One region of the Variovorax boronicumulans genome, then DNA from elsewhere that is predicted to be linked to it. Evidence: riboswitches for the same ligand, from Rfam matches in the RefSeq annotation. Region 1 holds a riboswitch; the other holds the start of a gene.

Region 1 (3,375 bases):
ACGTTGTAGGTCTCGCCGAGCTTGCCGGCTTCGAGCACGCGGCGGATGGCGCTGCAGTGGTCCTTCACGTAGAGCCAGTCGCGCACCTGCATGCCGTCGCCGTACACGGGCAGGTTCTTGCCGGCCAGTGCGTTGACGATCATCAGCGGGATCAGCTTCTCGGGGAAGTGGAACGGGCCGTAGTTGTTCGAGCAGTTGGTGGTGACCACCGGCAGGCCGTAGGTGTGGTGCCAGGCGCGCACGAGGTGGTCGCTGGCGGCCTTGCTGGCCGAGTACGGGCTGTTGGGCTCGTACTTGTTTTCTTCGGTGAAGGCCGGGTCGGTCTTGGAGAGCGAGCCGTAGACCTCGTCGGTCGACACGTGCAGGAAGCGGAAGGCGGCCTTCTGGTCGGCCGGCAGGGCGTTCCAGTAGCCGCGCACCGATTCGAGCAGGCGGAAGGTGCCGAGCACATTGGTCTGCACGAAGTCTTCCGGGCCGTGGATCGAACGATCCACATGCGATTCCGCGGCAAAGTTCACGACGGCACGGGGTTTGTGCTCGGCCAGCAGGCGATCGAGCAGCGCGCTGTCGCCGATGTCGCCCTGCACGAAGACGTGGTTCGCGTTGCCCTTGAGCGACGCGAGGGTCTCGAGGTTGCCTGCGTAGGTCAGCTTGTCGAGGTTCACGACGGGCTCGTTGCCCTGCGCGATCCAGTCGAGCACGAAATTGGCGCCAATGAAGCCTGCGCCGCCGGTAACCAGGATCATGGAGTCCCCTGCATGTAGAAAAAAGTTTGCTTTACCAAAAATCAACATTCAATTATCCCATCGGTGTGAAGTGCCGATGTACAGGGCTTGGCCGGCTTGCGGGGCCCGCCTACAATCGCCAACAATTGCAGGAGAGCGGGCCTCCACGGAGGCCCTACCGAAGGCGCAAACTCCCATAAACGCTCAGGTCGGCCCGACGAAATTCCAGGCAACGCCACGGAACTTCGGCAAGGGGTCAGTACTGCACTCATCGATACAGCCGTCTGGAGAGCCGCCACGCCATGTGGCGCACCGAAGGAGCAAACCCGCTGCGGGTGCAGCAGGGTGAATCTCTCAGGTACCGAGGACAGGGGGAGCGGCAACTTGGACATCGGTCGTCTGGTTGCTTGCTATTTTTTCAATAGCACTCCACGCCCGCCGTTCAAGCGCTGCAAACTCAAAGGTACTTGCAATGCGTGTGATCGTTCTTGGCGCCGGCCTGCTCGGCGTGACTTCGGCCTACTACCTCCAGCAACTCGGCCACGAGGTGACCGTGATCGACCGGCAGGCCACCCCGGCCGCCGAAACCAGCTTCGCCAACGGCGGCCAAATCTCGGTCAGCCATGCCGAACCCTGGGCCAATCCGAGCGCACCGCTGAAGGTGCTGCAATGGCTCGGCAAGGAAGATGCGCCGCTGCTCTTTCGCATCCGCGCCGACATGCGCCAGTGGCTCTGGGGCCTGCAGTTCTTGCGCGAATGCACCCCCGCGCGCACCCGCCACAACATCGAACAGATCGTGCGTCTCGGTACATACAGCCGGGAAATGTTGCAGCAATTGCGTCGAGACACCGGCCTGAACTATGACCAGCGCACGCAAGGCATCCTGCACTTCTACACGACGCAAAAAGAATTCGATGGCGCCCTCGCGCCCGCCGAGCAGATGCGCGCCCTGGGCTGCGAGCGGCTGGTCATCTCGGCCGACGAGGCCATCAAGATCGAACCCGCCCTCGCCCACATTCGCCCCCAACTCGCCGGCGCCACCTACACCGCCGAAGACGAATCGGGCGACGCCAACCGCTTCGCGCGCGAGCTGGTGAAGCTGGCCGAGGCGGCCGGCGTGAAGTTCCTCATGAGCCACACCGTGACCGCGCTGCGCGAAGCCGGCGGCAGCATTGACCACGTCGAGGCGACCGACAACGAAGGCCGCTTCCAGCGCATCCGCGGCGATGCCTTCGTGCTTGCGATGGGTTCGCTGAGCCCCCTGTACGCCGCGCCGCTGGGCATCCGCCTGCCGATCTACCCGGCCAAGGGCTACTCGGTGACGCTGCCCGTGAAGGACGCGTCGAAGGCGCACCAGGTCTCGCTCACAGACGACGAATACAAGCTGGTGTTCTCGCGCTACACCTCCGAATCGGGCGACCGCCTGCGCATCGCCGGCACGGCCGAGCTCAACGGCTACGACCGCGACCTGAACCGCGTGCGTTGCGAAGCCATCGTGCGGCGCGTCGAAGAGCTCTTCCCTGGCGCCGGCGACACCGAGCGCGCGCAGTTCTGGACCGGCCTGCGCCCGGCCACGCCGAGCAACGTGCCGCTGATCGGCAAGACCAAACTGCCGAACCTGTTCCTCAACACCGGCCACGGCACGCTCGGCTGGACGCACGCCTGCGGCTCGGGCAAGTCGATCGCGCGCATCGTGAGCGGGCTGGCGCCCGAGGTCGACTTCGCGTTCGCCGGCATGCCGGCGCCCGCGCCACGCGCCGTGCAGCCCGCACTGGGCTGACACGACACGCGCCCTCGGGTCACGCCTTGAACGTGACCCAGGGCTTGAGCCGCACGGCGCAGCGGATGAGCCCCGCGCTTTCCTGCGCCTCGATCACCGCGCCGATCGGCTTGTAGGCCTGCGGCGCCTCTTCGATGCGGCGCTCTTCGCGCAGCGTCACGCATTGCCAGCTGGCATCGGCGTCGTCGGGTGCGGGCCGCATCGCGCGCACTTCCTGCCGACGCATGCGCCGGCCGGCACCATGGCTGCACGACCACAGCCAGTCCTCATGCCCCAGCCCGGTCGCGAGGTACGAGTGATCGCCCATCGACCCGGGAATCAGCGCCAGGTCGCCCGCGTGCGCCGGCGTCGCGCCCTTGCGATGGATGTTCATGCCGTGCTCGCGCAGCACGACGTTGTGCGGCACGTCGACCACCAGCGTCGACGCCGTGGCGCCCAGCAGCTCGGCGAAGTCCTTGCGCACCAGCTCGGCCAGCACGACGCGGTTGGCCCACGCATAGCGCGCGGCCACGCCCATGGCTTCGAGGTACTCCTGCGCCAGCGGCCCGGCCAGGCCGTACAACCCGCTCTTCGGATGGCGCAGGCCCTGCGGCCACTCGGCCCGCGCGCGGTCCATCCAGCGGCCGCCGACATGGAACCCGATGTCGCGCGAGCCGCTGTGGATCATCACGACGACCTCGCCCGCCTTGAGGCCCGCGCGGTACGCCGCGTGCCGGTCCATCACCTGGTCGACCACCTGCAACTCGACGAAGTGGTTGCCACTGCCCGGCGTGCCCAGGCACGGGTCGCGGAACACCTCGTGGCGCGCGCCGGTGTAGGCCAGCGGTGCGTGCCGCGACTGCCCGCCGAAGCTCGCCAGGCCGATGCACG
Region 2 (3,375 bases), on a different contig from region 1:
CCGGCGGCTGGCTCGGCGACCGCATCGGACGCATGGGCACGATCCGCTGCGGCTACCTGCTCGCGCTGCCCGCCATGGCGGGCCTCGTTCTCGCCTCCACGCCCGGCGCGGCGCTGGCCTGCACCGCGTGGCTCGGCATGAGCATGTTCCTGCCCTTCGCCGCGCAGGTGACGCTCGCGCAGGACTACCTGCCGCGCAACCCGGCCACCGCCAGCGGCATCACGCTCGGTCTCGCGCTCTCGGTCGGCGGGCTGGTGTCGCCGCTGTTCGGCCTCCTGTCGGATGCACGCGGGCTCGGCGTGACGCTCACGGTGGTGTTGTGCGTGCTGTGCGTCGCGACCGTGCTCGCCTTGCGGCTGCGCAACCGCACAGTGCAGGTGATGGCGGGCGAGGCTGCGGCGGCCTGAGTTGAGTTCCGTTCCCGCGCAACGGCAGCGCCCACCGTGCACAGGGCACTGGGTGCTTCCCGCAGCGAAATCAAGGAGGAGCCGAAGGCGGGGGACATTCGCGGAGGGAAGTACCCGGTGTCCTGTGCACGCGCCCTGAACCACGGACCACCGAAATCCGTGGGCGATTCAACGCCGCACGCGCTCTCTTTCACTGCCAGAATCGACGCAAGCTTCGACGTCGAGCCTGACAGACAAGAAGAAGGAAAGAGAAGGACGCCATGCACCGAATCGTCGCCCAGGGCAGCAGCCTTGTCGCTGCCGGCTTGCTGGCCACCGCCGGTATCGCGGCCACGCCGGCCGCCGCACCCGTTGCAGCCGTTGCACCAGCAGCCGCCCCCGCCAACCCCACCAATCCCGTCACCCACCTCGCCGAAGTGGAAAGCGCCGTGCGCGCCTGGGCCGCCGCCTGGTCCGCGCGCGACGTCGAGCGCTACCTCGCCGCCTACGCGAGCGACTTCACCCCCGCGCGCGGCCAGACCCGCGAGCGCTGGGAGGCCGACCGGCGCGCCCGCATCACGGGCAAGTCGCGCATCAGCGTGGGCATCGAGGGGCTGGTGATCAGCGTCCAGGGCACCTCGGCCAGCGCGCAGTTCCGGCAGATTTACAGCGCCGACGCACTCACCGAGACCGACCGCAAGACGCTCGAGCTGCAGCGCGTGGGCCCGCGCTGGCTGATCCGCAAGGAAAGCGCGGGCAACTGACGCGCGCCGCCTTGTCCCTGTAAGGCAAATGGTTCACGAAGATGTCACCACTTGCAACGATGCTGCAGCCTTCGACCTCCGAAAGCTGTGGCCGCCATGTTCCCCACCAAGACCGAGAAGGCACGCGACGAACTCCAGGCCGGGCAGCGCACGCTCAGCCAGCGTGAGCGCGCCCTGCTGCTCATGGCCGACGGCCGGCGCTCGCTGACCGACTTCAGCCCGCTGTTCCCCAGCCGCGTCGAGGCCGAGCAGGCGATCCAGGGGCTGATGCAGCGCGGCTACCTGCAGGTCGCGCGCCCGGTCGCGCCACCGCCCGCACCGGCCCCCACGCCCGTCCCCGCCGCCGAGCCGATCCAGGTCGCCACCTCGGCCGACAGCTTCGACGGCAAGCGCTCGCTGGCCACCACGCGCATGTTCCTGTTCGACATCTGCGAGCGCATGTTCGTGCGCCGCGACCCGCGCTTCGCCAACCAGATGCGCGACGCCCTGCGCGAGGCCCGTGACCGCGAGGCCATGCTGACCATCGCCGCGCTGATGCTCTCCGAGATCGAGAAAGCCGCCGGCCCCGAGCGCGCCGACTCGCTGCGCGAGCGCATCGACAAGCTGCTGCCGCCGGCAGAAACCGTGCACTGAGCCGCCAGCCCCGGCCCCGCGATCCACTACACTCGCCGGGTCAGGAGAGAGCCCCGCGCGACGGGGCCGCCGAAGGCGCAGGGGTTCCCCGAACGCTCAGGCAAAAGGACTGACAAGACGCCGGCAACCACCGGCGTTTCCTTGCTGGAGAGAGGCCGTGGCATTGCACGCGGCCCACCGAAGGAGCAAACCCCGATCGTGGGGCGAATCTCTCAGGTAAAGCGGACAGCAGGGGTGGCCCGTGGCGTTGCAGCCATGGATTTCGACTGCCCCTTTGGAGTGCCCCGTGGCCGCTTCTTCCGCTTCCGCTTCTTCCGCTTCCGCTTCTTCGGATACTCAACTTCTCAAGACCCCGCTGTACGACTTCCACGTGGAGCTCGGCGCCCGCATGGTGCCTTTCGCCGGCTATTCCATGCCCGTGCAGTACCCCGCCGGCCTCATGGCCGAGCACAAGCACACGCGCGACGCGGCCGGCCTGTTCGACATCTCGCACATGGGCCAGCTGCGCCTGGTCGGCCCCGATGCCGCCGCCGCCTTCGAAACCCTGATGCCCGTCGACGTGGTCGACCTGCCCGCCGGCAAGCAGCGCTACGGCCTGCTGCTGAACGACGAGGGCGGCATCCTCGACGACCTGATGTTCTTCAACGAAGGCAACGGTTCGCTCTTCGTGATCGTGAACGGCGCCTGCAAGGTGGCCGACATCGCCCACATCCAGGCCAGGATCGGCGCGCGCTGCCAGGTGCAGCCCCTGCCCGACCACGCGCTGCTGGCGCTGCAGGGCCCACAGGCCGCCGCCACGCTGGCGCGCCTGTCGCCCGGCATCGAGCGCTTCGTGTTCATGACCGGTGGCGCGGTGCAGATCGGCGGCATCGCGGCCTTCGTCACCCGCAGCGGCTACACCGGCGAAGACGGCTTCGAGATCTCGGTGGCCGCAAAAGACGCCGACGCCCTCGCCCGCCTGCTGCTCGCGCAGCCCGAGGTGAAGCCCGTCGGCCTGGGCGCGCGCAACTCGCTGCGGCTCGAAGCCGGCCTGTGCCTGTACGGCAACGACATCGACACCACCACGACCCCGGTTGAAGCCTCGCTCAACTGGGCGATCCAGAAGGTGCGCCGCGCCGGCGGTGCGCGCGAAGGCGGCTTCCCGGGCGCGGCAAAGGTGCTGGCCCAGCTGACCGCCGTCGCCTCGGGCGCGGCCGGGCACACCGACCACAAGACGCTCACGCGCAAGCGCGTCGGCCTCGTGGCGCTCGAACGCATTCCGGTGCGCGACGGCACGCTGCTGCAGTCGCTCGAAGGCCACGACATCGGCGCCGTCACCAGCGGCCTGCTCGGTCCCACGGCCGACCGCTGCGTGGCCATGGGCTACGTGGCCGCCGCCTTCGCCGAGCCCGGCACGCGCGTGCAGGCCATCGTGCGCGGCAAGCCGGTGCCGATGGAGGTCTCGACCCTGCCTTTCGTGCCGACGCGCTACTACCGCGGCTGACCGACACTGAACACCGCAGACCCGGCTAGGCTCTGCACCCCGATTCCATTTTTTCCACGAGGAGTTTTTTCATGAGCATCAAATACACCAAGGACCACGAATGGGTGGC

Evidence for each region. A riboswitch is a leader RNA that binds a small molecule or an ion and turns the genes downstream of it on or off. The one in region 1 is predicted to bind glycine.
Region 2: another riboswitch for glycine. It lies ahead of gcvT (glycine cleavage system aminomethyltransferase GcvT); the one in region 1 lies ahead of VHAB30_RS22315 (D-amino acid dehydrogenase).

Annotation. Positions count from the first base shown of each region.
Region 1 is NZ_BKDH01000002.1:524,669-528,043, forward strand. Features, by position in the region: gene rfbB (dTDP-glucose 4,6-dehydratase) at 1-746, opposite strand, end outside; glycine riboswitch at 865-955, shown strand; glycine riboswitch at 1,000-1,106, shown strand; gene VHAB30_RS22315 (D-amino acid dehydrogenase) at 1,198-2,505, shown strand; gene VHAB30_RS22320 (RtcB family protein) at 2,525-3,375, opposite strand, start outside.
Region 2 is NZ_BKDH01000001.1:3,006,582-3,009,956, forward strand. Features, by position in the region: gene VHAB30_RS13775 (MFS transporter) at 1-407, shown strand, start outside; gene VHAB30_RS13780 (L,D-transpeptidase Cds6 family protein) at 668-1,150, shown strand; gene VHAB30_RS13785 (hypothetical protein) at 1,247-1,783, shown strand; glycine riboswitch at 1,815-1,905, shown strand; glycine riboswitch at 1,918-2,022, shown strand; gene gcvT (glycine cleavage system aminomethyltransferase GcvT) at 2,070-3,266, shown strand; gene gcvH (glycine cleavage system protein GcvH) at 3,338-3,375, shown strand, end outside.